3 regions of the Pseudoalteromonas sp. S4741 genome follow, and region 1 is predicted to be linked to each of the others. Evidence: predicted binding sites of a transcription regulator. Region 1 holds the regulator's gene; each other region holds the start of a gene.
The links. The regulator MetJ, encoded in region 1, represses methionine synthesis genes. The targets are predictions, from matches to a motif close to TAGACGTCTAGACGTCTA.
Positions count from the first base shown of each region.

Region 1 (10,800 bases):
AAGCTTATTCATAGAGCACAAAGGGAAAGGTGAAGTAACGAGGATGACCATAGACTTTAATAGTTTAATTAGTGACTTTAAAGATCTCATCTATGAAGTAAATACGGCTCTAACAACGCTTAATATAGCAACAGAGAATCTATCTGAAACAACCTCAGCGACAAGCTCTGGTATGCAAGAGCAATTACATGAAGCGGATATGGTAGCAACCGCTGCTACAGAAATGCAGGCAACGATTCAAGATATTTCACACAATACTGAAGCCGCCGCTAAAAAAGCTGAATCGACCAATGTAAGCGCCCAGCAAGGTCAGGTTGAAGTTGAGTCAACCATTAAGCATATTAATGCCTTATCTGATTCACTTGGTAAAGCTTCCAGCGTGGTGTCTCAGCTAGAAAAAGATGGTGAAACCATAGGTTCTGTGCTTGATGTGATACGTGCGATTGCAGAGCAAACTAATTTACTTGCTTTAAATGCTGCCATTGAAGCGGCGAGAGCGGGTGAACAAGGTCGTGGCTTTGCGGTTGTTGCAGATGAAGTGCGCTCACTTGCACAGCGTACGCAGGAGTCAACCAGCGAAATAGAAGGCATTATTAACACCCTACAACAGCGTACTCAAGAAGTTGTGAGTATCATGCACCAATGTCGTACTCAAGGTGGCGAAAGTGCTACACAAGCAACAAAAGCGGGTGAGCTGCTAGGATCAATTACCATTGATGTGCAAACTATTATGGAAATGAGTACACATATTGCTACTGCTATTGATGAGCAAAGTCAGGTGGCTTCTGAGGTAAATAAAAACGTGGTCCGTATTCGAGATATTGCAGAGGGGGCTGCGGCTCACTCACAAACTAATGCGCAAACCAGTGAAGAGGTCTCTGAGCAAGCAAGGGTACTTCATCAAGCAATTTCAAAATATAAGGTTTAACTACTAACAGAAAAAAGTGGCTTAATTGCCGCTTTTTTCTCATTCACAGAGTATAAGTTCAGACTAAATACTAGGGGACAAACTTTATGGGTACGCTGTCTTTGTTGTTTTCATGTTGTTTAACACGTTCTAAATACGTATCCCATAAGCTCGTTTGTTCAGCTTGTAACTTAGCAAAATATTGCCAGCTGAACAGCCCGCTATTATGGCCATCGTCAAACTCTAAACGTAACGCGTAATGCCCTACTGGCGTAATGGTTTTAATTCCCACTGCTTGTTTATTTAGTACTAACTTCATAGGCTCAGTTCCATGGCCTTGAACCTCTGCTGAGGGAGAGTGTACCCGTAAAAACTCAGCGCTAAATATAACTTCAGAGTTATCATCAAAATAAACATCTAAATTTTTACTCACACTATGATAGTGCACTTTTGTAACTTGTTTCATCGTCATCTCGCTTACAAAAAAGCCTCCATATTGGAGGCTTTTAGTATAACTGTTTGTGTTTTCAATTAAAGAATAAAACGACTTAAGTCTTCATCTTCAACTAGCGCACCTAAGTGTTTTTCAACGTAGGCGGCATCAATAACAAGGCTTGAACCCGCTTTTTCAGAAGCGTCATATGAAATCTCTTCCATTAGCCTTTCCATAACTGTATGAAGGCGACGCGCACCGATATTTTCGGTTTTTTCGTTTACTTGCCATGCTGCCTTAGCAATACGCTCAATTGCGTCGTCGCTAAATTCAATAGCGACTTGTTCTGTTTTGAGTAGCTCGCGTTGTTGCTCAGTAAGTGACGCGTGTGGCTCAGTTAATATACGTTTAAAGTCATCGGCTGTGAGTGCTTCAAGTTCAACACGAATAGGTAAACGGCCTTGTAACTCAGGGATCATGTCTGATGGTTTAGACATTTGGAATGCGCCTGAGGCAATAAACAACATGTGGTCAGTTTTTACCATGCCGTGCTTGGTATTAACGGTAGAGCCTTCAATAAGCGGAAGTAAATCACGTTGTACACCTTCACGACTTACATCTGGGCCAGAGGCTTCACCACGTTTACAAATTTTGTCTATTTCATCAATAAACACAATGCCGTTTTGCTCTACTGCAAAAATGGCCTGTTCTTTTAATTCTTCAGGATTAACCAGTTTACCGGCTTCTTCTTCAGTAAGTAACTTAAACGCTTCTTTAATTTTAAGCTTACGCTTAGTGCGTTTATCACCACCCATGTTTTGAAACATTCCCTGTAACTGGTTGGTCATTTCTTCCATACCAGGAGGAGCCATAATTTCAATATTAGGTTGAGCTTGGGCTAAATCAATATCAATTTCTTTGTCATCTAATTGGCCTTCGCGTAACTTTTTACGAAACGATTGGCGTGTCGATGAATTTTCATCGCGCTGAACTTCACCGTATTGATCTTTCGCTGGAGGCAGTAATACATCTAAAATACGTTCTTCAGCCGCTTCTTCAGCGCGATGTTTGAACTTTTTAGTTTGTTGCTCTCGTGTCATTTTAATTGAAACATCAACTAAATCACGGATGATAGTTTCAACTTCTTTGCCGACATAACCTACTTCTGTAAATTTAGTGGCTTCAACTTTAATAAAAGGTGCGTTGGCAAGCTTTGCTAAACGACGAGCAATCTCAGTTTTACCTACACCCGTAGGGCCAATCATTAAGATGTTTTTTGGCGTTACTTCTGCGCGTAAGTCTTCGTTTAACTGCATACGGCGCCAGCGATTACGAAGGGCAATAGCAACCGCTTTTTTCGCTTTAGCTTGGCCAATAATATGTTGGTCTAGCTCATGAACAATTTCTCTTGGGGTCATATCAGACATAGCGAGTTCCTATTACAATTCTTCGATAGTTTGGAAGTTATTCGTAAATACACAGATGTTGCCAGCAATTGTTAGACTTTTCTCTACAATTTCACGAGCACTTAAGTCGGTATTTTCTAATAAGGCGGTTGCAGCTGATTGCGCAAAGTTACCGCCGCTGCCAATTGCGATTAGGTCGTTTTCTGGTTGCACCACGTCACCGTTGCCGGTAATAATTAGCGAAGCTGTTTCATCAGCAACAGCAAGTAAAGCTTCAAGTTTACGCAGGGCACGATCGCTACGCCAATCTTTAGCCATTTCTACAGCCGCTTTAGTGAGGTTACCTTGGTGCATTTCTAGTTTGCTTTCAAAACGTTCGAAAAGAGTAAAGGCATCAGCAGTGCCGCCAGCAAACCCAGCGATAACTTTGCCATTATAAAGACGTCGAACTTTTCGGGCATTGCCCTTCATTACTGTGTTACCAAGAGATACTTGGCCGTCACCACCAATAACAACTTTGTCATCACGGCGTACACTTACGATTGTAGTCATGTTATTCCTCATCATCGCGCTGCAAGGGGCAGCGCGTAAAAAACGATTATGAAGAGGTTATATGGGTGAATGGTTTAAATTCAAGTCCAGCCCCAAATTCCGCAGCCGACAATATTAATTCGTTTAAGTTTGTTCTTGTCACTTTCTGCATGACGCTTGGTTTCATAAGGCCCTAAACGCACTTTGTACCAAATACCATTGCTGCCTGTGGTTTTTTTGATTTCTGAAATTAATCCTGCAAACGCTATTTTAGCTTTTAAGGTTTCAGCTTGCTGATGGGTTCTAAATGAACCACATTGCATGACATAAGGACCTTTTTGTTCAAGTTCTTTTACTTCAACCTGAATCTCATGCTCTTTAATTTCTTTAATAAATTTAGGTGGCCGCGGTTTAGCTATTTCTACTTGTTTTTCGGGTGTTGGATTTGCTTGCTTTTCAACAAGCTCTGGATCGGCATTGTTTTTAACAAACCAGAGTCCGTATGCAAAACCACCGACTAGTAACAAGGCAATAATGATTAACAAAAACGGGAAGGGTTTTTTTGCCGGCTCTTGTTTAGTGTTTTTTCTATTTTTTGGTTTTTTATTAATATAATCGTGCTGTGCCATGGTGTTATATGTGGCCTTACCTAAATCATGTCTGTAGGGTCTACGTCTAAACTCCAGCGAACTTTTTGTGCAAGTTTGCTAGTGCTGAGATAATCAACCATTTGCGCGAGATACTGATGTAGTATGCGTCGATCTTGCGCTTGAATATGTAATTGAAAACGATACATTCCCGCAATTTTTTCTAAAGGCGCGGGGATCGGTCCGAGCAATTGTATACCAGATACCCCATTGACAGGAACCAAATCCGTTAGAAAGTCGACGACTTGCTTTATGTTATGCCCTTGTGCGCGAACAATTGCCATACTTGTAATAGGTGGCAACTGTGCATCACTTCGCTCAGTGAGTGCAAAGCGGGCAAAATCTTGATAGCCATTATTAACTAAGTCTTGTAATAAGGGGTGCTCAGGAAAGTGCGTTTGTAATAATACTTCACCGGGTTCGCCAGAACGTCCCGCGCGTCCTGCAACTTGTGTTACTAATTGTGCTAAATGCTCAGTAGCCCTAAAGTCACACGAATACAAACCACTATCGACATCTAAAATAAGTACTAGGCTAACATCAGCAAAATGATGGCCTTTTGCCAGCATTTGCGTACCAACTAAAATACGTGCGCCGCCTTGGTTTATTTCATCCAGTGCTTTTTCAAGGCTACCTTTACGCCGAGTTGAGTCACGGTCGATACGGCTGATCGGGGTGTCTGCAAATTCACTACTTAAAAACTCTTCTATTTGCTCGGTGCCTTTGCCGTTAGGAAATATTTGCGTACTGCCACAGTCAGGGCATTGATGCGGTACATGATATTGATCGCCACAATGGTGGCAAATCATTTGGCCTATTGCCTTATGGAAAGTCGCACTGGTGCTGCATCGGCTACATTCACTCAACCAACCACATTCATGACAAATCAAGGTAGGAGAAAACCCACGGCGATTTAAAAATACCATCACCTGCTTTCCTCTATTTAGGTGCTGGCGCATTATTGCAAGACTGGCATGCGCAATACCGGCTCGATCAGGCTGACCTTTCATGTCGAGCAGCTTAAACTGATTATCGGTGGCGGTTTGCGCGCGCTCACTTAATGTGAGTAACTGGTATTTGTTATTAATTGCTTTATGCAGTGTTTCTAATGCCGGCGTGGCGCTACCTAAAATAAGTGGAATTTGATGCTGATAGGCACGATACGCAGCTAAATCACGGGCATGATAGCGTAAAGTGTCTTGTTGTTTAAATGAGGCATCATGCTCCTCATCAACCACAATCATCCCGAGCTTTAAAAATGGCAGAAAAATACTCGAACGGGTGCCTATAACAATGGCACAACTGCCTTTTTCACAAAAGCGCCATGTTTGTAGACGTTCGTTATCGGTTAATGCCGAGTGCCATAACATAATAGGGGTATCAGGAAAGCGACGTCTAAAACGATTGACCGTTTGAGGCGTTAGCCCTATTTCAGGAACAAGCACTAGCGCCTGTTCGCCACGTTTTAATACTTCTTCTAGGCATTGTAGGTAAACTTCGGTTTTTCCGCTGCCAGTGACACCTTCTAGCAAAAAGCTCTTAAACCCAGTACTTTGATTAATTGCAGTGCAGGCAATGGCTTGCTCTTTATTCAAACGAGGTTTGCTGCCAACCGTTGGCGAGGTATGTTGCCATTGATTGTCGTGTTCAATGGTTTGAATTATTAGCTCTTTATCTAAAAGGGTATCAATGGTTTTTTTATTAAACCCGAGGGCTTTGAGTTCGGTTAATGATGATTTACCGGATGCTGATAATTGCTTAAGCAGATTAAGCTGTGTTTTAGCTTTTAAAGACGGTAAAAGTGCCCCCTTTTCGCTTAATGTCACCATGTTTATACTGGTTTTATCAGGGCACTCACCTTGGCGCAGTGCACTGGGCAATGCAATATGAATAGTTTCACCGAGTGGATAGCAATAATAACGCGCTGTAAACTTCAGTAGCTCTAAATGCTGCGCAGATAACACCGGTGAGTCGTCAATAACTTCAATAATAGATTTTATTTTGCCTTCGGGGACTGCTGTATCCGCTTTTAAGCTAAGAATAACCCCTACTTTACGTTGATTGCCAAAAGGGACTAACGCGCGCATACCAGGCTGTAATTGAGTCAGCGGTACTAATTGCTCATCCACTTTATAATCAAAGGTGCGAGGCAAGGGGACTTTTATTGCAACTTCAGCAAAATGCATAACAACTCAACCAATTAACGTAATGGTTTAATGTACTAAAAATAGCATTAAAAGCCTACCGACAAATCAGTAATGAATAGGTGTTTGCCGACTTTTTAGCAAAAAGGGTAATTAAAGCTTGTGTGCTTGCGGGTTGTTGGATAAAATTCGCGACCAATAAATTTGTTTTAACGACGTATGGTGCCAGACTTCGGGTTTGGAGAGCGATGCGGCCTTAACTAGAGGTTCCTATGAAAGAAGGTATTCACCCTAAGTACGAAGTAATTTCTGCAACTTGTTCATGCGGAAACAAATTCGAAACTCGTTCTACTCTGTGTAAAGACATTCACTTAGACGTATGTTCTGCGTGTCACCCGTTTTACACTGGTAAGCAAAAGATTTTAGACACTGGCGGCCGTGTTGATCGCTTCAACAAGCGCTTCGGTGCACTTAGCAGCAAAAAATAATTTTTTGTTTCTATGTAAAAAAAGCACCTTAGGGTGCTTTTTTTGTGGTCAAAATTTACTTTCCTATCTGCTTTCTTAGCAATTTTGTATTTATTTTTTTTGCATAACTATTTCCTGTTCTTATTCTGAGTATGCATAAACATTTGCAGACAAAACAGCCAATATTCTCTATATTTTTATTTGTTAAACTTTTAAGATGGTACTCAAATGCAGGTAACGTGAGGTTATTTGTGTTTAAAGTTAAATAAAATTCGGTATTTCGCTATTTTAATTTAAGACTAAAAAATACGCTTTATAAAAATAGAACAAGGGCAAAAAGTACCTGTGTTTTTCATTTTTATGACGAATTTATATTTTAAAAATGTCAGGATAATCTAGGGAAGTTGCTGATAAATCACTTAAAATTAACAGTTCTAGCATATAACAGGATAGACCTGATATTGCTTGGAATTTAAAAATAATAAAGGTATCGTAGATTAAAACTACCTCTCACTTTAACTTAAATTGCAGGATATAATCGCGTTATGTCAGATTTTCGTGAACAAGCACTACATTACCATGCCCATCCCGTTCCAGGTAAAATCAGTATTGAGCTGACCAAGCCCGCTGAGACGGTTAAAGACCTCGCGCTCGCATACAGCCCTGGTGTCGCAGAACCTGTTCGTGAAATTGCCGCTGATCCAGCAAATGCCTACAAATATACTGGTAAAGGAAATATGGTTGCGGTTATTACTAACGGCACCGCAATTTTAGGCTTAGGTAATTTAGGTCCACTCGCTTCAAAACCCGTTATGGAAGGTAAAGCGCTACTATTTAAGCGTTTTGCAGGGTTAGACTCTATAGATATTGAAGTTAAGCACCGTACTACCGAAGACTTTATTAACACGGTGGCTAATATTGCCGACACCTTTGGTGGAATTAATTTAGAAGATATTAAAGCGCCAGAGTGTTTTGAAATAGAAAAAGCGCTTATAGAGCGTTGTAGCATTCCTGTTTTTCATGATGATCAGCATGGTACGGCTATTGTAACGGCTGCGGGTATGCTAAACGCGCTGGAAGTACAGGGCAAAGCAATTGAAGATGCAATTATTGTATGTTTAGGTGCCGGCGCTGCAGCTGTTGCCTGTATGGAGCTTTTAATTAAGTGTGGCGCGTTGCGTGAACATATTTATATGTTAGATCGCAAAGGAGTTATTCATACGCGTCGTGATGACTTGAATGAATATAAGCAATTATTTGCAAACAATACCGATAAACGTACTTTACAAGATGTAATTGAAGATGCCGATGTGTTTGTGGGTGTATCGGGCCCTAATTTATTAGCCCCTGAAGATTTAAAATTAATGGCTGATAGACCCGTGGTATTTGCTTGTTCAAACCCCGATCCTGAAATCGATCCGCAATTAGCACACGCTGCACGTAACGATTTAATTATGGCTACAGGTCGCTCTGATTATCCGAATCAAGTTAATAACGTATTGTGTTTTCCGTTTATTTTCCGTGGTGCGTTAGATGTACGTGCCAGTGAAATAAACGACGAGATGAAAATTGCTGCTGTGGAAGCAATTCGCAGTATTGCTAAAGAGCCCGTGCCGACTGAAGTGCTTACTGCCGCAGGCATCGACAAATTAGAGTTTGGTGCTAAATATATTATACCAAAACCAATGGATCCACGTTTGTTACCACGTATAGCTAAAGCGGTTGCGCAGGCGGCGGTAGACTCTGGTGTGGCACAAATTGATATGCCAGAAAACTACATGGCGTAATTGTTACGTGTAAATTAGCGCAAAAAAAACCTCAGCATTTGCTGAGGTTTTTTGTATAAAGACCCTTCTAGTCTTCATTTAAAATAGGCACTTCTAGTCCCATTTCTTGCATTATTTTCTTTACTTCTTCAGGTACTTTTTCTGCGTTATCTTTACGCAAATCATCATCATTAGGCAGCGGTTGCCCGGTAAACGCATGCAAAAACGCTTCGCATAAAAGCTCGCTATTTGTTGCATGACGTAAGTTGTTTATTTGACGACGAGTACGTTCATCAGTTAATACTTTTAATACATTTAGCGGGATCGAAACGGTGATCTTCTTTACTTGTTCGGATTTTTTCCCGTGTTCTGCGTATGGGTGAATATATTCACCATTCCATTTAGCCATAAGATGTATCGTTGCCTCAGATTATAAATTGCTCACACAGCATCAAAGCGTGTAAATATGCGTGAAATTCTATCGGTTTAAAAAAGATAGTCAAATACTAGTTATTTAGCTATCTAGACATTTAAATGTTTTGACATCTTAAATTGCATGCGCTACCTTTTAGACGTCTAAACATCCAAATCAGTAAAGGTAGCGAAAATGAGTGAAAAAAATAAGGCAACAATTGCTGTTCGTAGTGGAATAGAAGCCGACAAGCATCATGGTGCGGTTGTTCCACCGCTTTATTTATCAACAACTTACTCATTTGCTGACTTTGATACAAAGCGCCAATATGATTATGGCCGTAGTGGTAACCCTAATCGTGACATTTTGGCTGAGGCGCTCACGGAGCTTGAAGGTGGCGCTAAAGGCATTATTACCGCAACAGGCATGGCAGCCGTTCACCTAACAACACAATTACTTAATAGTGACGATACGTTAGTGATCCCTCATGACTGTTATGGGGGCAGCTATCGCTTATTTACTTCGCTAGAAAAGCGCGGCTTATTAAAACTAGAAGTGGTCGATTTTACCAAAAGCGACAGTTTGACACGCATCTTTGCTATTAAACCTAAGCTGATTTGGATTGAAACACCTAGCAATCCTATTTTACGCTTAACAGATATTAAAGCAGTAACTGATACAGCTAAACAGTGTGGTGCACTGGTTGCCGCCGACAACACGTTTTTATCGCCAGCATTACAAAACCCGATTAAGTTTGGCGCTGATATTGTGGTGCACTCAACCACAAAATATATCAATGGCCATTCAGACGTTGTTGGTGGCGCGGTTATCGCAGCGACTGCTGAGTTAGGTGAAGAGTTAGCGTGGTGGGCAAATAACATTGGCATCACCGGCGCGCCATTTGATAGCTATTTAACTCTCAGAGGCTTACGTACTTTAAACGTGCGTTTAAGGCAACACCAAGAAAATGCACTCGCCATTGCACAGTATTTAGAACGCTCTCAGTTTGTTGCCCAAGTTTACTACCCAGGTCTTGAATCACACTCTCAACATGCGCTAGCTAAGGCGCAGCAGCTTGGCTTTGGTGCTATGGTTAGTTTTGATATAAAAGGCGATATAAACGATGCTGCAGCGTTTTTAACGCGCTTAAATGAATTTAGCTTAGCGGAATCATTAGGTGGAGTAGAAAGTTTGATTTGTCACCCTGCGACTATGACCCACGCCGGCATGGACGCAACCGCGCGTGCAGAAGCCGGAGTAGGCGACACGCTTATTCGTATCTCGGTGGGTATTGAAGATGTAAATGATTTACTCGCTGACTTAGACAGGGTATTTAATTTGGTGCGCCCAGGGCACGCCGATCCCGGCCTATCGGCAAAAAGTGGTGCTAGTGAATCATTTGGTTCAGCAAAGTTAAACGCGGCGCATCCGGCGTTATGGTAGTGCATACCATTCTTCAAAATACAAAACATAAATGCGAGTCGGTATTAATATGGTAAATCAGGTTCATAAATTTGGTGGTTCGAGTTTAAGCTCAGCGGATCGCTTTAAAAGTGTCGCAAATATTATTTTAACTCACGCTCACGCTGGGGATTGTGTGGTGGTATCGGCCGCCGGTAAAACCACCGATACCTTAGTTAAACTGTGGCAAAGCTATCAACAGCAAGACACTCAAGCTATTGCTGATATTGTATTGCTATTGAGTAACCATCAAATAGCTCTGATTGAGCAATTATTAATAGCTAACGCTAAGCACCATGCGCTTGATTTACTTGAAACTGAGCTCAGTATTATTACCAAGCAGGCTAAGCAAGGGACATTAGCTGAAGCTGCGTTATTAGCACATGGTGAATTGTGGTCTGCAAGGTTACTAAGCGCTTACTTAGAACAGCTTAACGTTAGCGCTTGTGCCCATGACGCTAGGCAGTTATTTACGTTAGATGCCGGACAGCTGCAGCATGCTAATAATCAGCAGCAGTGCTTAAAAGCCATACAGACGAGTAAAATTAATGTAGTTACGGGGTTTATTGCGGCTGATTTACATGGTGAAACAGTGACCTTAGGGCGAAATGGCAGTGATTACAGTG
Region 1 is NZ_PNCN01000019.1:17,335-28,134, reverse strand. Features, by position in the region: gene CWC30_RS02970 (methyl-accepting chemotaxis protein) at 1-928, shown strand, start outside; gene CWC30_RS02965 (gamma-butyrobetaine hydroxylase family protein) at 999-1,373, opposite strand; gene hslU (ATP-dependent protease ATPase subunit HslU) at 1,439-2,767, opposite strand; gene hslV (ATP-dependent protease subunit HslV) at 2,780-3,298, opposite strand; gene CWC30_RS02950 (SPOR domain-containing protein) at 3,379-3,906, opposite strand; gene priA (primosomal protein N') at 3,927-6,110, opposite strand; gene rpmE (50S ribosomal protein L31) at 6,341-6,556, shown strand; gene CWC30_RS02935 (malic enzyme-like NAD(P)-binding protein) at 7,081-8,322, shown strand; gene metJ (met regulon transcriptional regulator MetJ) at 8,390-8,710, opposite strand; gene metB (cystathionine gamma-synthase) at 8,909-10,156, shown strand; gene metL (bifunctional aspartate kinase/homoserine dehydrogenase II) at 10,206-10,800, shown strand, end outside.

Region 2 (10,800 bases), on a different contig from region 1:
CTTTTCAAGGTCGTCGAGCATATCGTTAGCGTCTTTAAATAAGCTACGTGCTTGTTCGCCCACTACTTCATCGGTCATTATGCGCGGATATTTACCGGCGATTGACCACGTCATAAAGTACGGGGTCCAGTCTATGTATTTACGTAAAGTCGAAATTGATACATTTTTAAACTCGGTCACACCCAGCTTTTTCGGCACGGGTGGGGTGTAGTTATCCCAATCGAGCTTTGCAGCATTATCGCGGGCGCGCTGTATGGTAACCGGTTTTGAGCGCGGCTTTTTGCGTGCTTGTTGTTCGCGTACTTTGTCGTATTCGGCTTTGGTTTTTTCTAAAAAGGCGGGTTTTAGCTCTTTAGATAATAAGCTCGATACCACACCCACAGCGCGGCTGGCGTTATTTACATACACCACGCCTTTGTCGTACTGCGGCTCTATTTTTACTGCGGTATGCGCTTTTGAGGTGGTTGCGCCGCCAATCATAAGTGGTAATTCAAAACCTCGGCGGGTCATTTCTTTGGCTACGTGTACCATTTCGTCAAGCGATGGGGTAATTAAGCCCGAAAGGCCTATAATATCGGCTTTTTCGTCAATTGCTGTTTGCAGTATTTTTTCGGCAGGTACCATTACGCCTAAGTCGATTACTTCGTAGTTATTACATTGTAGTACTACGCCTACAATGTTTTTACCTATGTCGTGCACGTCGCCTTTTACGGTGGCCATAACAATTTTACCGTTGGTCGCGCCCTCTTCTTTTTCGGCTTCAATGAATGGGTCAAGGTAGGCGACCGCGCGTTTCATTACACGGGCCGACTTAACCACTTGGGGTAAAAACATTTTACCCGCGCCAAATAAATCCCCAACCACGTTCATGCCGTCCATGAGTGGCCCTTCAATCACGTGAATAGGTTTATCTGCGCCAGCACGGCACTCTTCTGTGTCTTCATCTATAAAGGTGGTTATGCCTTTTACTAGGGCATGCTCTAGGCGTTTTTCAACCGACCAAGTGCGCCATTCTAAATCTTCTACCCGCTCAGCTTGTGCCATGCCTGAATATTTAGGCGCAAGTTCAACAAGGCGCTCGCCAGCACCGGGGTCGGTGTTAAGAATTACATCTTCTACGGCTTTGCGAAGTTCATCGGGGATGTCGTCGTAAACCGCAAGCTGCCCTGCGTTTACTATGCCCATATCCATACCCGCTTTTATAGCATGGTATAAAAACACCGAGTGAATCGCTTCACGTACTGGGTTATTACCTCTAAACGAGAACGATACGTTTGACACCCCACCCGACACTTTACAGTGCGGTAAATTTTGCTTAATACGGCGGGTGCCTTCAATAAATTCTACGGCGTAGTTGTCGTGCTCTTCTATGCCGGTGGCAACGGCAAATATGTTGGGGTCGAATATAATGTCTTCTGGCGGGAAGCCAATTTCGTCGACCAAAATACGGTAGCTGCGCTCACAAATTTCAAACTTACGATCGGCGGTATCGGCTTGACCTTCGGTATCAAACGCCATCACAACAGCGGCGGCGCCAAAGCGTTTTATAATTTTAGCTTGGCGAATAAACGGCTCTTCACCCTCTTTAAGTGAAATGGAGTTAACAATGGCCTTGCCTTGAATACACTTTAAGCCTGCTTCTATAACTTCCCACTTTGAGGAGTCGACCATTATAGGTACTTTAGAAATATCAGGCTCTGAGGCAATTAAGTTTAAAAACTTAACCATGGCCGCTTTTGAGTCCAGCATGGCTTCGTCCATGTTGATATCAATAACCTGTGCGCCATTTTCTACTTGTTCGCGGGCCACATTAAGAGCGGTCTCGTAGTCTTCTTCCATGATCAAACGTTTAAACATGGCCGAGCCAGTTACGTTAGTACGCTCGCCGACATTGGTAAATACTGCAATTTGTTGGGTCATTGGCGGCTCCTTAATTTAAGTTACAGGCTTCTAGGCCTGATAAACGCATACGCACTTCAAGCTCTGGTAATTTTCGTGGTGCTGTGCCTTCAAGCCCTTTAGCAAAGGCACGAATGTGCGCAGGCGTAGTGCCACAGCAACCGCCAACAATATTAATAAAGCCCGATTTACCCCAATCTATGATCTCTTTTGCCATGTCGTCTGCTTCTAAGTCGTATTCTCCAAACTCATTGGGTAAGCCCGCGTTAGGGTGAACAGATACAAAGGTTTCGCACACACGTGATAGCTCTTCAACGTATTGGCGCAGTAAATCTGGCCCAAGGGCGCAATTTAAGCCAATTGAAAGCGGCTTAATATGGCGAATAGAGTTATAAAATGCTTCGGTTGTTTGCCCTGAAAGCGTACGGCCTGAGGCATCGGTAATAGTACCTGAAATCATCACTGGCAATGTGCGCCCTGCTTGTTCAAACGCTTCTTCTACTGCGAACGATGCCGCTTTTGCATTAAGCGTGTCGAATATGGTTTCGATTAAAATTATATCTACACCGCCCTCCATAAGCGCAAGGGTCGACTCAACATACGCAGTCACTAACTTATCAAAGGTGATATTACGATAGCCAGGGTCGTTTACATCCGGCGATAACGAACACGTTTTAGACGTTGGCCCTAAAACACCTGCTACATAGCGCGGTTTTTCTGGGGTTTTAGCGCTAAATTCGTCACATACAGCGCGGGCTAACTTAGCTGACTCTAAATTAACTTCACGGCTTATACTCGCCATGTCGTAATCTTCCATCGAAATGGTGGTCGAGTTAAAGGTGTTGGTTTCGATAATATCGGCACCGGCGGCTAAAAAGCTGCGGTGTATATCGGTTATTAACTCTGGCTTGGTTAGGCTTAATAAATCGTTGTTGCCTTTAATAAGCACGTGCCAATCTTTAAAACGTTCACCACGGTAGTCTTGCTCTTCAAGCTTATGCGCTTGGATCATGGTTCCCATTGCACCATCTAAAATTAAAATGCGCTGTTTGAGCGCAGCGCTCAGCTCTTGATGCTTATTGTTTTGAGGATTATTCGGCATAGTTGTTAGTCCTTACGTCTTGGCTAACTAAGTTAATATCATAGGGTGTGGTTTGGTAAACGTAATAATTTAACCAGTTTGAAAACAGCAAAAACGCGTGGCTTTGCCATGTTTTAGACGGTTGCTTGCTGGCATCGTCATCAGGAAAATAGTTTTCGGGCTTTGGCGCATCAGGGCTTTTTTGTAAATCGCGCTCATATTCGGCTTTTAAACTGTCGGCATCGTATTCTGGGTGGCCGGTAATAAACACTTGGCTGCCCGATTTATTTTTAAGTAAATAAGCCCCGACTCGTTCAGAGCCCGCTAATACCACCAGCTCTTCACAGGCGTTTATTTTATTTATATCTATGTGGCCATAGCGTGAGTGCGGCACTAAAAAGGTATCGTCAAAGCCGCGGGTAAGTGCACCATGGGCAAAGTAGCATTGATGGGTAAACACCCCACACAGTTTATTTTCTTTTAAATCGCGCTTTAAATTATAACGGTGATATAAAGCCGCGTGGGCAGCCCAGCACGAAAACAAGGTAGAGGTTACATGCTGCTCGGCCCAATCAATAATCACTTTGAATTCTTCCCAATACGCCACTTCTTCATACTCTAAATGTGCCAAAGGCGCACCGGTAATTAATAGTGCATCGTAATTATTGTTTTTCACTTCTGAAAAGTAACGATAAAAGGTATCTAAGTGTTGCTCTGAGTTGCTACTGCTACGATGCGTGTCAAGGCGCAGTAGCTCTACATTTACTTGCAGCGGAGAATTAGCCAACAAGCGAATAAACTGTACTTCGGTTTCTACTTTATTAGGCATAAGATTAAGAATAGCCAAACGCATAGGGCGTATTTCTTGCGTTTTTGCACGTGTTTTTGGCATTACAAACACGTTTTCATGACGTAAACGTGCAATAGCTGGCAATTCGTCTTCTACTGTAATTGGCATATTTTACTCCTACTCATAAAAACCGAGAATTTATACGCTCTTATTATGAACAGAATGCTAAAAATATCAACCTCTAGATGTATAGATGTCTAAATGAATTTATTCACCCAGTTTGTACAAATTGAATATGTACTTTAAAACAGCCCCATTCGTTGACTGTTTAACCCCTCAACAACTACAATACAGCATTGAAATTTTTATTATTATTTGAAGGCTTTCCTCCATGGTTTTACCTGATAAGTTTATATTCTCGATGAATCGAGTATCTAAAGTTGTGCCACCTAAGCGCACAATTTTAAAAGATATTTCGTTGCACTTTTTCCCTGGTGCTAAAATTGGTGTACTAGGTTTAAATGGTGCTGGTAAATCTACATTACTTCGCATTATGGCCGGTGTTGACCAAGACTTTGAAGGTGAAGCTCGCCCTCAACCTGGTACTAAAATTGGTTACTTACCGCAAGAGCCAGTACTGGATGAAAGCAAAACAGTACGCGAAATAGTTGAAGAAGCTGTTGGCGAAGTAAAGCATGCCCTTAACCGCCTTGACGAAGTGTACAACGAGTACGCAATGGAAGACGCTGACTTTGACGCCCTAGCAAAAGAGCAAGGCGAGCTTGAAGCGATTATTCAAGCGCACGATGGTCACAACATCGATAACGTTTTAGAGCGTGCTGCCGATGCACTTCGTTTACCTGAGTGGGACGCTAAAATTGAGCACTTATCAGGTGGTGAGCGCCGTCGTGTTGCTATTTGTCGTTTGTTACTTGAAAAACCAGATATGCTTATTCTCGATGAGCCAACTAACCACTTAGATGCTGAGTCGGTTGCTTGGCTTGAGCGCTTCTTACATGATTACGAAGGCACTGTTGTGGCGGTAACGCATGACCGTTACTTCCTTGATAATGTGGCTGGCTGGATTTTAGAGCTTGACCGTGGTGAAGGTATTCCGTGGGAAGGTAACTACTCTTCTTGGCTTGAGCAAAAAGATGCCCGCTTACAGCAAGAGCAAAAATCTGAAAAAGCACGTCAAAAATCAATTGCACAAGAACTTGAATGGGTGCGTTCAAACCCTAAAGGTCGTCAAGCTAAGTCAAAAGCGCGTATGGCACAGTTTAGCGAGCTACAGCAGTCTGATTACCAAAAACGTAACGAAACCAACGAATTGTTTATTCCACCTGGCCCACGTTTAGGTGACCAAGTATTAGAAGTAAACAACTTACGTAAAAGCTTTGGCGACCGTGTTTTAATTGATGATTTAAGCTTTAGCATGCCTAAAGGCGCTATTGTGGGTATTATTGGTGCCAATGGCGCGGGTAAATCAACCCTATTTAAAATGCTAAGTGGCGAAGAACAACCAGATAGCGGCAGCATTAGCGTAGGTGAAACTGTAGAGCTTGCAACCGTTGATCAGTTCCGTGGCAACATGGACGAAAGCAAAACTGTATTTGAAGAGATTTCTGACGGCCAAGACGTGCTAAAAATTGGTAACTTTGAGTTCCCAAGCCGTGCTTACGTTAGCCGTTTTAACTTTAAAGGTAACGATCAGCAAAAATTTGTTAAAGACTTATCTGGTGGTGAGCGTAACCGTTTACACCTTGCTAAGCTTTTAAAAGCCGGTGGTAACGTAGTACTACTGGATGAACCAACCAATGACCTTGATGTTGAAACACTTCGCGCCCTTGAGAACGCTATTTTAGAGTTCCCAGGCTGTGTAATGTGTATATCGCATGACCGTTGGTTCCTTGACCGTATTGCAACGCACATTTTAGATTACCGCGACGAAGGCCAAATTAACTTCTTTGATGGTAACTACACTGAGTACGAAGAGTGGCTTAAAAAGACCTTTGGCGCAGAAGCTGCACAGCCTAAGCGTATTAAGTACAAAAAAATTGGCTAACAGCCACCGTTAATAAGTTAAAAGCCCTGCATTTTATGCGGGGCTTTTTTATGCAAGCTATTTTTAGCTTTGAGCAAATTGGCGTGTTAAGCATTACCAGCTATGCTTATTATAAATAACAACTTTATAAGATTATTATGCAAAACCGTCGGCAATTAACATTGATATAAACAGCATTACGCATTTAAAGCGCTTGGTTGAACTAAACCTTGCTGATGAAACATTATTACACCGTGAGCTTGAAACGCTTATTTACCAAACATAAATAGACGCACTGCGTGAAGTTGATTACCATAACCAAAAATAATTAAACGACGCAGATATGAGTTTAAATCCCAATCTACCTTTAGTTTATCATCCTAATTACTCGTTTAGTTTTGATCCCAAACACCGCTTTGTAATGAGTAAATTTGCGCTGCTATACCAGCATGTTAAAACCCTTGGGCTTGCTGGCAGCAATATCATAGAGCCACCACATGGTCGTGTTGAAGAGTTAGAAATAGTGCACTGTGAAAACTATATTCACGATTTATGGCATAACCGCCTAGATGAAAAAGCCATGCGCCGTATAGGCCTACCTTGGTCACAAGCACTAATGAACCGCACATTTACCGCACCATTAGGGACACTGCAAACCGCGCGTTTAGCACTTAAAAATGGGCTTGCGTGTCATTTAGCGGGCGGCACTCACCATGCCCATAGTGATTTTGGTTCGGGTTTTTGCATGGTGAACGATTTAGCTTTTACCGCACAAACGTTAATTCAAAACCGTGAAGTAACCAACGTACTGATTTTTGATTTAGATGTTCACCAAGGTGATGGCACGGCAGCCATGCTGGCTCATCAACCTTATGCGTTTACCTGTTCAATACACTGTGAGAAAAACTTCCCGTTTAGAAAGTCCCCTAGCGATTTAGATATTGGTTTAGCCAATAATATGCAAGACGCTGAATACTTAGGTATTGTTGACGATACCCTGCAATTTTTATTACACGAGCTTAACCCAGATCTGGTTTTATACGATGCTGGCGTTGATATTTGGCAAGAAGATGGCTTAGGTAAACTGGATATTAGTTGGCAAGGAATAGAAAAGCGCGACCACATAGTGCTTAAACGCTGCCTTGCAAATAATACCCCGGTGGCCACTGTAATTGGCGGTGGTTATGACAGAGATCATCAGCGACTAGCACAGCGCCACGGCATTGTTATTGAGCAAGCGGCTAGTTTTTAATTATATTTTTAACTGACTCGGCGTAATGCCGGTCCAACGCTTAAAAGCTCGGCGAAAATTAGGAATATCATAAAATGCTAATCGCATCGCGACTTGTTCATTGCCTTGCTGGCACACCCCCAGTAAATGCAGTGCTTTAAGTTTATTTTGCTCATCTTGTAATTGCGAATAGCTAACACCATGTTGTTTTAACTTACGTTTAAACGTAGCAGGGCTCATAGCAAAGTGCTCAGCACTGTTAGCAAGGCTGTTGTTTTTATTACGGTAAATGCGCTGGCACACAGCCTCAACAAAAGACTGTGATACATTCTTATTTAACTCACTTTGCGCTATGCACTGCTGCCAGCGCAATGGACTCGACTCTGGGTTTGGGCACTTAAGCAGTTGTTTATCAAAATGCCAACGGGTATAGGGTTGTTCAAATCGTACCCGTAAACCTAAATGCTGCTCATACTCTTGAATATGCCGCGGGCGTTTACAAGTAAAATCAAAATAACAGTGCGGGTAGTGATCTCTCACTCTTTTTAGTAAGCTCATTAGCGCAGCGCTGTATATTTCAAAACAATAATTTTTTAATGGCTCGTCCATACCTACATTCGGTTGCAAGTACAGATAGAAATCATTTTGGAAAATATGCTTACGAGTAAAAAATAAGGGGGCAAGCATCGCTTGTATTTTATGTAATTGCTTTAAAGAGGCACCTAGTGTGGGGCCTAAACGCACACTTTGCATTGCTGGGCTAAAGTCATTAACCAATTGATGACCCAGTAAAAAGCCACTATCATTACTCTTCATTAAGGTTTTAAACTGGCTAATTAATGCTAATAGCTGCGACAAACTAAAGCGCTGTGATAGATCATATAAATCTTGCTCAAAAATACCCGTACCACGCAGCAATTTATGCAGCGGTATCCCTCGTCCTTGAGCAAGCTCCACCAGCGCAGTGATCATTCCCTCCGCGCTGAGGTATTTATCGTCTAAGCTAATATACTGCTGCACCTACAAGGGCCTTTTCTTTTTGTAATTGTTGATGTAACAGGCTGGTTTGCTGCACTGGATCTTGCGCTAAATCCATTGCCATGGTGGCGGTTAAAATATGCTGAAACTGTGCGCCTTTGCTTTTTGCGACTTTAAAAGCACAATGGTTAAGCGCCGCTTTCATTTGCGCTAGTAATTCTTTGGCTTGGCTTTGGCTGGTATTCGGCATAAGCACAATAAAACAATCGCCAGCATAGCGACAAAGCACATCATTCAAACGGCAATTCATTACTAGTAAATCACTAATTTCTCTTAGTAACCTATCACCTTCACTAAAACCAAACTGCGCATTAAACTTTGCAAAATCACGAATATCAATAACACCTAAAGTGGCGGATTGCTGCTCTGTTTGGCGTTGCTGCATGAGTGAATGTAAGTAGTTAACTCGGTATAACCCTGTTACCGAACAGACTTTTTCATGCTCTCGCAGATGCGCTTCACGACGACGCAATTGACGATTTAAAACAAATTGCTCTTGATGCCAATAATAAAGCCCAACGCTTGTGAGCAACATGCCAAAAGGAGCTGGTAATGATTCAAACCATGTTAACCAAAGTTGCGATGGTTGCTTGAGCCATTCATCGAGTAAATCCAAAGTAGCTGAGAACATAAACAAACCTAAACCTAACACTAATAAGGTAGTTACTTTGCCTGGCGGGCGTGAAATAAGTAACGCAACTATCCAGCTGAGGGTCATCAACACAATACCGCCTTCACCAACAATATCGAGCCACGCAATTTCTTGCCATTGCTTAAGTTCGCCAAAGTAAGCGCATATTGCTACAGCAATAACTAACAATAAAATGATGGTGTTGGTTAATTTTGCATGGTTGGTAAATGGGTTATATCGCATTAGGGTGGCTTCTTTTGTCTATGTTGGTCTGCATGCTAGCTTAGTCATGCTGTGTTCGTCAGGGTCATATTGGCTCATTGATATGACATTGAGATTAAAATTTATAGGTATTTAACTTAGTAATAACCATTTTTAGTGCGCTGAAGCTGTGTTTAAACAGCTCAAATGTCTGTTTGAAAAGTACTAAGTTGGCGTTTTGTCAGGAATTAACGGTAAAACTGTCACATTAGCGTCATTAACTTTTTTTAGTTTGCTCACCAAACCAAGGACAACCGGAGCAAATCAATGAAACAATTTAAGTTAAATGCTGTTGTAGCGGCATTAGCACTGAGCCAATTTAGTGTTAGCGTGAATGCACAAGAACAAACATCACCAAGGGAACCTGAAGTAAAGGTTTCTGAAGAGCTTGTGGTATACGGCGAGATTGGTTATCGCAACCGCTCGCAAGAACTAGCGCCCACGCTTAAATACTCACAAGAATACTTTCAACGTTTTGAACCACTCACCGCCGGTGATGCACTAAAGCGTGTTCCTAGTGTGACTTTTTTATCTGACGTACTGGAATCTGACGGCGCACGTATGCGCGGCTTAAGCCCTGCTTACACAAAAGTACTTATTAATGGTGAGGAAGTACCGGGCGCTGGCGCTGATCGCTCATTTTTTGTTGACCGTATTCCAGCAGAATTAATCGAGCGTGTAGAAATAATTCGTTCATCAAGTGCCAACCGCTCTGCCGATGCCATAGCAGGCACACTTAACATTGTACTTCGTGATGGCTACAGCTTAGACGGCGGTTACATTCGCGCTGGTGGTTTACGTTATGATGATGGCGAACTAAAAGAAAGCTTTGCGGGCGTTTACGGTACTGAGTTTGCAGGTGGGCGTTTACTCGTAGGTGCCAATTTACAAGGTCGTTATAACCCAAAACAAAAATCAAGCAGACGTTATGGCGATAGCCCTGAAAATAACCCTAATTACGCAACAGACGATTTTGATAACCGTGAAGATCAATCTGATACCCGAGATGGCGATGACACCTCATTAAATGCCAGCTTTGAAAAGGTATTTGATAACGGCGGCAAGTTTGATATTAGTGCTATGTGGGTTGATACCGACCGCACCGAAGACGAGCGTTCTTTTGAGTATGATGAGGCATCTGCAACCTCAGGATCGCTTGTTGAAGGGGGCAACTTGCTCTCAGATAACGCAAACGTCGCTTATATTGATCAAACAAACTACAACATTAACTCAGGTTATGAATTACCGTTATTAGGCGGTACCAGCAAATTTAAAGTAGGCTATGCCAGCTTTGAAGAGTCAGTTTACGAGCAAGAAGTTGAGCTTGATACATCTGAGCTCCCAATGGTTTTTGAGGAAGCAGAAGAAACCGTTGATATTGACGATAAAGAATGGTCATTACAATGGCAACATAGCTTACTGCTAGGTGACTCAAAAGAAGTTCAGTTTGGTGCTTTTGTGCAAGGCAAAGAACGCGACACAGCTATTTTTGTCGCTGAAGATGAAAGTGAGCAAACACGTACTGGCTGGGATCAATTTAGCCAGACGCCAATGTCGTTAGCGCAATTTAACAATGAATTTGAAGCAGTAGACGGAGGCGTTAATACGCTTGAAGAAGACCGCTTTGACTTATTTGCATTAATCAAACACAAAGCTGATGTGTTCTCATGGGAGATGGGTGTGCGCTGGGAGTCAACTGACTCAAGTATTACCGATACCAATGAAGGCATTACAGCCGAAAATGAATATGACTTTTTCTTACCGTCGGCTCACTTTCGTTATAGCATCAGCGATAACGGACGAGTCAGTGCCTCTGTTGCTCGCA
Region 2 is NZ_PNCN01000012.1:43,615-54,414, reverse strand. Features, by position in the region: gene metH (methionine synthase) at 1-1,920, opposite strand, end outside; gene CWC30_RS01850 (homocysteine S-methyltransferase family protein) at 1,931-3,001, opposite strand; gene CWC30_RS01845 (homoserine O-succinyltransferase) at 2,991-3,938, opposite strand; gene ettA (energy-dependent translational throttle protein EttA) at 4,162-5,835, shown strand; partial or broken gene CWC30_RS18575 (PilZ domain-containing protein) at 5,993-6,100, shown strand; gene CWC30_RS01830 (histone deacetylase family protein) at 6,158-7,066, shown strand; gene CWC30_RS01825 (AraC family transcriptional regulator) at 7,067-8,065, opposite strand; gene CWC30_RS01820 (GGDEF domain-containing protein) at 8,049-8,957, opposite strand; gene CWC30_RS01815 (TonB-dependent receptor plug domain-containing protein) at 9,243-10,800, shown strand, end outside.
Region 2: the regulator MetJ is predicted to act here: its motif matches at 4,013-4,030, upstream of CWC30_RS01845 (homoserine O-succinyltransferase).

Region 3 (10,800 bases), on a different contig from region 1:
CATCGAGGGTGTTATCTAAGTTCACTTTGTAGCGGCGTTTATTGCCGTGGATAAAGCTTTCTAAAAAATGGTCAAACGCGGTGTTGTTTTCTTTAAATGTGCGTTTTAAGCGAATATGATTAAATTCATCCGAGGTATTTTCTATCGCAACCACTTCGTATTCAATCCCATTTTTTAACCCAAGCTCAAAATCTTGTTCAAGGCCAACTAAGTGCATAACAATAAGCTGACCTTTTTTTAAATTATAGCGGGATGCCAACTTAATTTTACAGCCACTGAGTGAAATATCAGAAGTACTTGCTTCAATTTTTGTTTGCTCATCGTACTCAATAGTAATTTTAATTGAGTAATTCATTCGCTCTTCGCTACGACTTTCATAAGCCGCAAATTTAATAACGTTGGTGGTCAGTTCGTGTTGTGGTTCAATTATTTTAGGCGGGGTGGTCGTTGATTTTTGCTGTAAAACACGAAAATTATTTTCGGTGTTCATCACCGCTTCGTACACGGCAAGGGTGTAGCCTTTATGTTGTTTTATTGCCGCTTCGAATACTTCAATGGCGGTGTCATCCATAAAGTGTTGTTTACCGTTATGCTCATATGGTTTTACTTGACCGGTAACTAAACCACGTAGATCAATAAAGCGGTCTATCGGCTGAGATAAACGCGACATTTCCATTTTTATTAAAAACTGCTCGGGTTTGCTTAACTCGGCGGTTTTTGACTTGAAAATGAGATCAAACTTAGCATTTCCCAAATACTGTTTTAATTCATTTACAAGCGCTTCATGCTTGAGCAATACGTCTTCAGCCATTTATAAATCATCACCGTCTAATTTAAAAGTAGGTATACTGTTGCAATCATTTATTAGAGAATTAAATGAATCTAATATCGAAAAGTAGTTAAATGCGACCACGATATTATGCGTAACTATACTTTGTGTTTATTGTTATTCGTTATGAGCCAATTAGTTGGCACGTTTTTATTAGTACTTTAAAGCAAGAAGCATGCCCTAAAGCAGGTTAAATGAAACTACATCAGTATAGTGTGATACTAAATGCGCTATTCCACAAGGCGTTGTTGCTAAGGTAAAGCCAGCAATGGCAAAATAAGCGCTTAACAGTCAATACTTCAAAATAAAGAATAGTAGGTAAGGTTTTAAATGGCTAAAGCGGCAAAAGTAGAGTTTGTTTGTACAGAATGTGGCATGAATTATCAACGCTGGCAAGGTCAGTGTCGCTGCGGTGCGTGGAACACATTAGCAGAGTTTAAACCTTCTGCAGGGCAAAGCAAAAAAGTAGCAGCTCGTGCAAGTGTCGGTGGCTACGCCGGTGGTATTGGCGGTGGCTCTAAAAAAATTAATGAAGTAGCAACCGCAGAGGCAGAAAAACAGCTTACTGAAATTGGCGAACTTGACCGTGTTTTAAGCGGCGGTGTAACCACCGGCTCGGTTAATATTATTTCTGGCGATCCGGGGGCGGGTAAAACCACGCTACTATCGGATTTAGTGGCAAGAATGTCTCAGCGCATGCCATCGCTTTATTGTACTGCTGAGGAGTCTTTGTCGCAGTTTAAAAACCGAGTAAACCGTTTAAAACTTAACTATAACGAAGATGAGCTCTATTTACTTTCTGAAACAAGTGTTGAAACCATTATTGAAGAGCTGGATAAAAACAAAATTAAGTTTGCCGTTATCGACTCTATTCAAGCCGTGGTCACCGACACCGCTAATGGTAGCCCTGGCTCACCCTCGCAAGTAAAAAGTGCCGCTCAAGCGCTAACCCAATATTGTAAGCAAAACGATGTCACTATGTTCATTATTGCTCACGTAAATAAAAATAATGAAATAGCTGGCCCGCAAACATTAGTGCATATTGTTGATGCACTGTTACATATTGATACCAACGATGGTCAAGTGCGTACGCTACGTGCTAATAAAAATCGCTTTGGTGATATAGATACTGTGGGCATTTTTAAAATGTGTGAACGCGGTATGCTCAGTGTGGATAACCCCAGCGAAATTTTCTTATCCGGTTCAACCACTGAATCACCGGGGTCGACGATTACCTGTATTCGTAAAGGTAATCGTAATTTACTACTCGAAATTCAATGTTTAACCACTGAAACAGAAGCAGAATTTCCACAGCGAGTATGTGTTGGTTTAAATATGAACCGGATTAAAATGCTCACCGGTATTTTACGTAAACACACCAAAACTAAAATATTCCACGATACGTTTTTTAATATTGTGGGTGGTCTAAAAATTGATGAATCAGAAACCTGTATTGATTTAGCGCTTGTTACTGCACTTTTAAGTAGTTTGAACGAGTTTGTTGTACCTCGAACCACCTGTATTATGGGGGAGCTAAGTTTAAACGGAGATGTGCGTCCAATCGACAGTGGTGTACCCCGTGTTAAAGAAGCGGCGCAACATGGGTTTACTGAAATATTTATTCCATTTCGTAACTACCATAAATCGATGGAAGGGCTGGGTGCTAAAATAACGCCAGTTAAAACAGTGCACGAGCTACTGAGTTTAATTAACTAGCAAACAAAAAGTGCTTAACGATGCATGTTCTCAATGTTAGTCTTGCTTAAAGCCACTTATATAAAGAGTTTAATAAGGAAATGATATGAAAAAATTAGTGATTGCAGCCGCGATTATTGCTGCAGGTGTGGGTGGCGTGAGCTATGCAAACTATGTTGCAACACAAGAGGTACGTGCTGAGGTTGATAAACAGTTGGCCTTGATCAGCGAACAAACAGGTGCTAGTTTTAACTACGCAGAGCTATCGGCGAGTGTTATTTCAAACAGTGTTGCCATTAGTAATATTGAAGTGACTAGCCCTGAGGGCGATAAAATTGCCACGGTTGAGCATGTTGAAGTGACAGGCTACGAAACCGATAAAATATCGCCACATACTGCTTTTACGTTAAAAAACTTTCAATTTGATAAAAGCTTTGTCGATACACTGCCTGCAGATACAAATACACAACTTGCCTCAGCCAGTTATGATTTACACTCTTCATTAGATTACGATGAGCAATCAGGTAACAGTGATATTATTGTTAAGCTGCAAGCTAATGATATTGCTAGTATTGATATGGACATGGGGCTTGCTAATTCTAAAGCGCTTATGGACGCTTCACTTGAAATCAGTAAGGCTCAACAAGCTGCAGGCAGTACGCCATTTACTTATGAGCAAGAGTTACAGCAGCAAACAATGATTATGCAAGCAATGAGTAAGCTAGAGCCACGTAATGTTAGCTTAGTTGTTAATAACCAAGGTGATCTTAAAGGCTTATTAGAAAGCGAGTTGGCAAAGCAAGGTATTACGTTAGAGCAAATGCAAACAATGCTTGATCAACAGCTTCAACAAGCACCTGTGACCGAAGAAATAGCCAAGGCGTTAACTGATTTTGCTAAAGGACTAAATTCGTTTAGTGTGTCTGCAAAACTGCCTGAAGGTAAAACTATGATGCAAGTGAATCAGCAACTAATGATGTTAGCAGGGCAACCCGAAGAGCTGGTTAAGTTTATAAATTTAGAAGTTAAAGGCAAATAACAGCGGTAAGTTATAAGCCGTCAGGATTCAATTTAAAACAAAAAAGCCGTACTTGATTATTCAAGTACGGCTTTTATTATTTTAGCTGATAGTTAGTGAAGAATACGCGCTCTAATTGTACCTTCAACTGCACTGAGCTCTTTAAGTGCGACTTCTGAGTGATCTGTGTCTACATCAATAACCACGTAACCAATTGCTTCATCGGTTTGTAAGTACTGTGCGGCAATGTTAATACCGTGCTGAGCAAACGCTTGGTTAATTTGCGTTAGCACGCCAGGGCGGTTGTGATGCACGTGTAACAAGCGGCTGCGATTAGCAAGCTCTGGCAATGATACTTCAGGGAAGTTAACTGCAGTAATAGTTGAGCCGTTATCTGAGTACTTAGCGAGTTTACCTGCTACTTCAATACCAATGTTCTCTTGTGCTTCTTGAGTAGAGCCACCTATATGCGGCGTTAAAATAACGTTGTCGAATTCACGCAGTGGCGAGATAAATTCTTCATCGTTAGATTTAGGTTCAACTGGGAATACGTCAATTGCTGCGCCGCTGAGTTTTTTCTCTGTTAGCGCTTCTGCTAGGGCGTCAATATCAACGACAGTACCACGTGAAGCGTTAATTAAAATAGAGCCTTGCTTCATTACCGCCAATTCAGCCGTGCCAATCAGGTTTTTAGTTTGCGGTGTTTCAGGTACGTGCAAGCTAATAATATCAGCGCGTTGCAATAGCTGCGTTAAGTTATGTACTTGTGTCGCATTACCTAAAGACAGTTTGTCTTCAATGTCGTAATACTCCACGTTCATACCAATATTTTCAGCCATAATACCCAACTGAGTACCAATGTGACCGTAGCCAATAATACCTAAGGTTTTACCGCGCGCTTCAAACGAGCCATTGGCTGTTTTTAACCAGCCACCACGGTGCGCAGCGGCATTTCGCTGTGGAATACCACGTAATAAAAGCAGTATTTCACCTAGTACAAGTTCAGCAACTGAACGAGTATTAGAAAATGGAGCGTTAAATACGGCAATACCGCGTTCACGTGCTGCGTTTAAATCTACTTGGTTGGTGCCAATACAAAAACAACCGATAGCAACCAGTTTTTCAGCTGCATTTAATACCGATTCATTAATATGAGTACGAGAACGCAGCCCCACAAAGTGCACATCTTTAATGCGCTCAATAAGCTCGTCCTCAGGTAGCGATGTTTTAACGTAGTCGATATTGCTATAACCGTTACGTTTTAGCGTTTCAACAGCGCTTTGATGAACACCTTCAAGCAAGAGAATTTTAATTTTGTCTTTTGCTAACGATACCTTACTCATAACCATATCCTATTTAATTTGTGGCCCATTTTTTGTGCCGATAATCACTTTATCAGCACCGCGCTCTGCAAATAGGCCGTTGGTGACTACGCCAACAATTTGATTTATTTGTGTTTCAAGCTGTTTAGCATGGGTAATTTTTAAATTATGTACATCTAAAATAACGTTGCCGTTATCGGTTACAACACCTTGGCGATACACAGGGTCGCCACCAAGTTTTAATAATTCGCGGGCAACATAGCTGCGCGCCATCGGAATAACTTCAACCGGAAGAGGGAAATCCCCTAAGGTATCGACTAGTTTGGTGTCATCAACAATACACACAAACTGTTTAGCCACTGCCGCTACTATTTTTTCACGGGTGAGTGCTGCACCACCGCCTTTAATCATTTCGTTTAGAGCGTTAATTTCATCTGCGCCATCAACGTACACATCCAGAGCATCAACATCATTTAGCTCAAATACTTCTATACCAAGTTCTTTTAAACGTGCTGTAGACGCTTCTGAACTAGATACTGCACCAACAATGGTGTCTTTTACTGTGCCTAAAGCATCAATAAAATGATTAACGGTTGAGCCTGTACCAACACCCACTATGGTGTTTTCTTTTACAAACTCGAGTGCAGCCCATGCAGCTGCTTTTTTTAATTCATCTTGTGTCATTGCTATGTGCTCATTTATGTCAAAAATAGACTGTTAGTTTACAAGATTAATTGTTACCAACAGTAGGTTTTATTGGGTGTAATAATAGTTTTAAGAGGCACATCCCACGATTCAATTGGGAGCTTATCCACTTGTTGGCATTCGTGTGCTAGGCCAATAAGTTGTGGTTGTTGCCAATCTTGTTCGTATAAACGTGCCAAGGTTCTATCGTAAAACCCACCCCCCATTCCAAGGCGATTACCAAATTTATCAAATGCAACAAGTGGCATAAGTAGATAATCAAGCGCTGGCAATGGGCATATTTGAGAGCAGTTCAGCTTAGGCTCCAAGATACCATAGCGATTTGCCCTCATGGGTGAGTTTTTTTCATATCGTTGAAATAGTAAATTAGCCCCGTTGAAAGGGTGAATTACAGGTAAGTAAACATGCTGTTTAATGCTCCATAATTCATTAATTAACAATGATGTATCTAATTCACCATCATTGCTTAAATAAAGCGCGATATGGCTTTTTTTGGCCGAGTTCATGCTTTTTAAATATTGAATAAAATTCACTTTAAGCGAGTGGGCCGCTATTTCTTGCTGGTTTTTTGATAGGTTATTACGTGCTTTACGAATATCGTGTCTTATTTGTGCGCGATTATTGCTCATTAAATATCTAAACCATAATTAAAAAGAGAATAAGTTCGGAAACATTAAATACACAGCAAGCACAATAAGTAATATTACAACTGTGGTAATCAGTGAATATAAAACAAGGTTACTGCGTTTTTTGGGTGTTGTAGAGAATGGCTCATCTAGCATTAAATCGTCATCTTGCCATGGTTCGTCATTTTCATCAGACAGAGATAACTCAACCTCGGGGAGACGTTGCTCAAGATCCTCAAGTTTCTCTTCAAGACGAATTAAGCTACTAGTAATGTAATCTAGGGCATCAAATAAGCGCTGATCTCGCTGGCTGTCGTGCGCTTTTTGAGAAGTAGCTTGTGTAGGGGCTGTTTGCTGAAGTTTGCTTTTGATCCCCAGCGTTGAAAGTAACTTGGCTTGCTTAAGGGCTTTCTCTTTGTTGCTAGGAGCAAACAGCAGCTTGCCATTAAAAAATGCCGCCACCTTTTCAGGTGAGGTTTTTAGTTTTTCTGTCAGTGCATTGGTCACTGCTTGGCTGTCTGCGCCTTCTGCAAGTCCTACAAATATAACACGAAAATTGTCGGCCATTTTTTATCCCTAACACGCTTTATTGTATAAGTAGAGTATATACCTAAAATGTTAAACAGTTCGAGACTGTTTTATGACTAACTTAATACACATAGCAAAACGGCCCTAAAAAGGGCCGTTTTAATATTAGCTAGGTGGCTTACAGGCCAGCTGCTGCGCGAAGTGCGTCTGCTTTATCTGTGCGTTCCCATGGGAATTCATCACGGCCAAAGTGGCCGTAAGCCGCTGTTGGAAGATAAATAGGGCGCTCAAGATCAAGCATTTGAATTAGGCCGTAAGGGCGTAAGTCAAAGTGTTCACGAATAAGTCCGATTAAACGCGCTTCTTCTAATTTACCTGTGCCAAATGTTTCAACACTGATAGATGTTGGCTCTGCAACACCAATAGCATAAGACACCTGAAGTTCACACTTGTCAGCAAGGCCAGCAGCAACAATGTTTTTAGCAACATAACGTGCAGCATAAGCCGCTGAGCGGTCAACTTTTGATGGATCTTTACCAGAGAAAGCACCACCACCGTGACGAGCCATGCCACCGTAAGTATCTACAATGATTTTACGACCAGTTAAACCACAGTCACCCATTGGGCCACCAATAACAAAGCGACCTGTTGGGTTAATGAAAAATTTAGTTGCACTAGTAATCAGCTCAGCAGGAAGTACTGGCTTAATGATGGTTTCCATTACTGCTTCTACTAAGTCATTTTGCGATACATCTTCGCTGTGCTGAGTAGAAAGTACAACGGCATCAATACCTACTGGCTTGCCATTTTCGTATGCAAATGTAACTTGTGATTTTGCATCTGGACGTAACCAGTTAAGCTCGCCACTTTTACGAACCTCAGCTTGGCGTTGTACTAAACGGTGAGAATAAGTAATTGGAGCAGGCATTAATACTTCAGTTTCGTTACATGCGTAACCAAACATTAGGCCTTGGTCGCCAGCGCCTTGCTCTTCTGGACTTGTACGGTCAACACCTTGGTTAATGTCAGGAGACTGTTTACCAATCGTGTTTAAAATTGCACACGAATCGGCATCAAAGCCCATATCAGAGTGTGTGTAACCAATTTCACGTACTGTTTTACGTGTAATTTCTTCGATATCAACCCATGCGCTAGTCGTTATTTCACCACCAACCATAACCATACCGGTTTTAACGTAAGTTTCACACGCTACACGGGCATGAGAGTCTTGCTCTAGGATAGCATCAAGTACCGCATCAGAAATTTGATCGGCGATTTTATCCGGATGACCTTCAGAAACAGATTCAGAAGTAAATAAATGTTTTGCCATTGTAATTATGCTCACAAATATTGCGCTTCACAAACGTCGGTATTAGCGCTAAAAAATTAAGGCGCGTATTTTATCTAAAACAAATGAACTTGCATAGTTTTTTTACGCCTAGACGTCTAAATAAAATATCTAATAGTAAATGGTTCTTAAAAAATATTCATAATGCCCTATTTTTATGGGTTTTTAATTGCACACAGCCCCCACAATAAGTAAGAATGGGGATAAATAAATACCCGCGCAAATACATATAAAGGTAGGAGAATTCATGCCATCTCGCAAAGAACTTGCAAATGCTATTCGCGTCTTGTCAATGGACGCAGTACAAAAGGCCAAATCTGGTCACCCTGGAGCCCCTATGGGCATGGCTGATATCGCAGAAGTATTATGGCGCGATTATCTAAAACATAACCCAACAAATCCAGAGTGGGCTGACCGAGATCGATTTATACTCTCAAATGGTCACGGTTCAATGCTAATTTATTCTCTACTGCATTTAAGTGGTTATGACTTGTCACTGGACGAAATTAAAAACTTCCGCCAAATGCATTCTAAAACACCAGGCCATCCAGAATATGGATACGCGCCAGGAATTGAAACCACTACGGGCCCATTAGGTCAAGGGATCACAAATGCGGTAGGTATGGCGATTGCTGAAAAAGCATTAGCAGCGCAGTTTAACCGTGAAGGCCACGACATTGTTGATCACCACACGTATGCGTTTATGGGTGATGGCTGTTTAATGGAAGGCATTTCTCATGAAGCATGCTCACTAGCCGGTACATTAGGCCTAGGCAAGTTAGTGGCATTTTGGGATGACAACGGCATTTCAATCGACGGTGAAGTTGAAGGTTGGTTTAGTGATGACACCCCAGCACGTTTTAAAGCATACGGCTGGCATGTAATTAGTGACGTTGATGGCCATGATAGCGATGCAGTAAGTGCAGCAATTGCAGAAGCTAAAAGCGTGACTGATAAGCCATCTCTTATTTGTTGTAAAACTATTATTGGTTACGGCTCACCTAATAAGTCAGGTAGCCACGATTGTCACGGTGCACCGCTTGGTGATGACGAAATTAAAGCGTCTCGCGAGTTTTTAGGTTGGACGGGCGATGCATTTGAAATCCCTGAAGATATTTATGCACAGTGGGATAACAAAGAAAAAGGCCAACAGCTTGAAGCAAGCTGGGACGAAAAATTTGCCGCCTACGAGCAAGCATACCCAGAGCTCGCTGCTGAATACAAACGCCGTACACATTCAGAATTACCCGCTGACTGGGCTGAAAAATCACAAGCGTACATTGAAGAGCTGCAAGCAAACCCAGCAAACCCAGCATCACGTAAAGCGTCGCAAAATGCATTAAATGCGTTTGGCCCGTTACTACCTGAATTTATGGGTGGCTCTGCCGATTTAGCGGGTTCAAACTTAACAATTTGGGATGGCTCTAAAGGCTTAACTGCTGATGATGCAAGTGGTAACTACATATACTACGGTGTACGTGAGTTTGGTATGTCGGCCATTATGAACGGTATTGCACTGCATAAAGGCTTTATTCCTTACGGCGCAACGTTCTTAATGTTTATGGAATACGCACGCAACGCGGTACGTATGGCTGCATTAATGAAGCAACCAAGCATTTTTGTATACACGCACGATTCAATTGGTTTAGGTGAAGATGGTCCAACTCACCAACCAGTAGAGCAAATTGCCAGCATGCGTTTAACGCCTAACCTTTACAACTGGCGGCCATGTGACCAAGTTGAGTCAGCAATTGCATGGCAACAAGCTATTGAACGTAAAGACGGTCCTACATCATTAATCTTTACTCGCCAAGGCTTAGAGCAGCAATCTCGTGATGCCCAGCAATTAAGCGACGTTAAAAAGGGTGGTTACATCCTAAGTTGTGACGGCAATCCAGAGCTTATTTTGATTGCAACGGGTTCTGAAGTACAGCTAGCGCAAGACTCTGCGAAAGAGCTACGTGCGCAGGGTAAAAAGGTACGTGTTGTATCTATGCCATGTACTGATGCGTTTGAAGACCAATCGGCTGAGTACAAAGAAAGTGTATTACCAGCAAGCGTTTCACGTCGCGTAGCGATTGAAGCGGGTATTGCTGATTACTGGTACAAGTATGTAGGCCTAAATGGTGCCGTAGTTGGTATGACCACCTTTGGTGAGTCGGCACCGGCAAACGAGCTATTTGAGTTCTTCGGCTTTACGGTAGAAAATGTAGTTAACAAAGCAAACGCATTGTTTTAAGCAACTGCTTTAACGTTTAAAAGCCCGCGCTGTGTGTAACAGGGCGGGCTTTTTATGAGTTGTACTTTTATCACTTCCTCTAAAGCGCAGTATTTCTAGCCCTCTTTGTGCATAATCACTAAAAGGTTTATTTGGACAAAGATAAGCAAATGAGAAGAAAATGAGGCAATACAAAACCTTAATTACAAAATTAATTCTGCTGTTTGATTACTTCTTTTAAAGCTCAGCGTCTCATAGCTCTCTTGTGCATAAATCTCTAAAAGTACTGTTCGAAACTCGTAGCCCGTTGCTCGAAGCATATCTCTCTATAAAGTCGTTCATTTTTAACCTTTTGGCTTCTAAGTGAGTAATTTTCACAGCACTTAACTTGCAAGGTTTATATGTATCAGGCACTGTGGAGGTAACAAAATTATAAATTAACAACAGGAGTTAACATGCCAAAGTTCGATAACGTTAGTGTGGTTAAAAAAGCCAATGTGTATTTCGATGG
Region 3 is NZ_PNCN01000075.1:33,147-43,946, forward strand. Features, by position in the region: gene CWC30_RS11875 (PilZ domain-containing protein) at 1-811, opposite strand, end outside; gene radA (DNA repair protein RadA) at 1,160-2,545, shown strand; gene CWC30_RS11885 (aq_1923 C-terminal domain) at 2,631-3,563, shown strand; gene serA (phosphoglycerate dehydrogenase) at 3,656-4,885, opposite strand; gene rpiA (ribose-5-phosphate isomerase RpiA) at 4,895-5,548, opposite strand; gene CWC30_RS11900 (5-formyltetrahydrofolate cyclo-ligase) at 5,602-6,198, opposite strand; gene CWC30_RS11905 (hypothetical protein) at 6,217-6,762, opposite strand; gene metK (methionine adenosyltransferase) at 6,902-8,053, opposite strand; gene tkt (transketolase) at 8,319-10,310, shown strand; gene ppnP (pyrimidine/purine nucleoside phosphorylase) at 10,745-10,800, shown strand, end outside.
Region 3: the regulator MetJ is predicted to act here: its motif matches at 8,155-8,172, upstream of metK (methionine adenosyltransferase).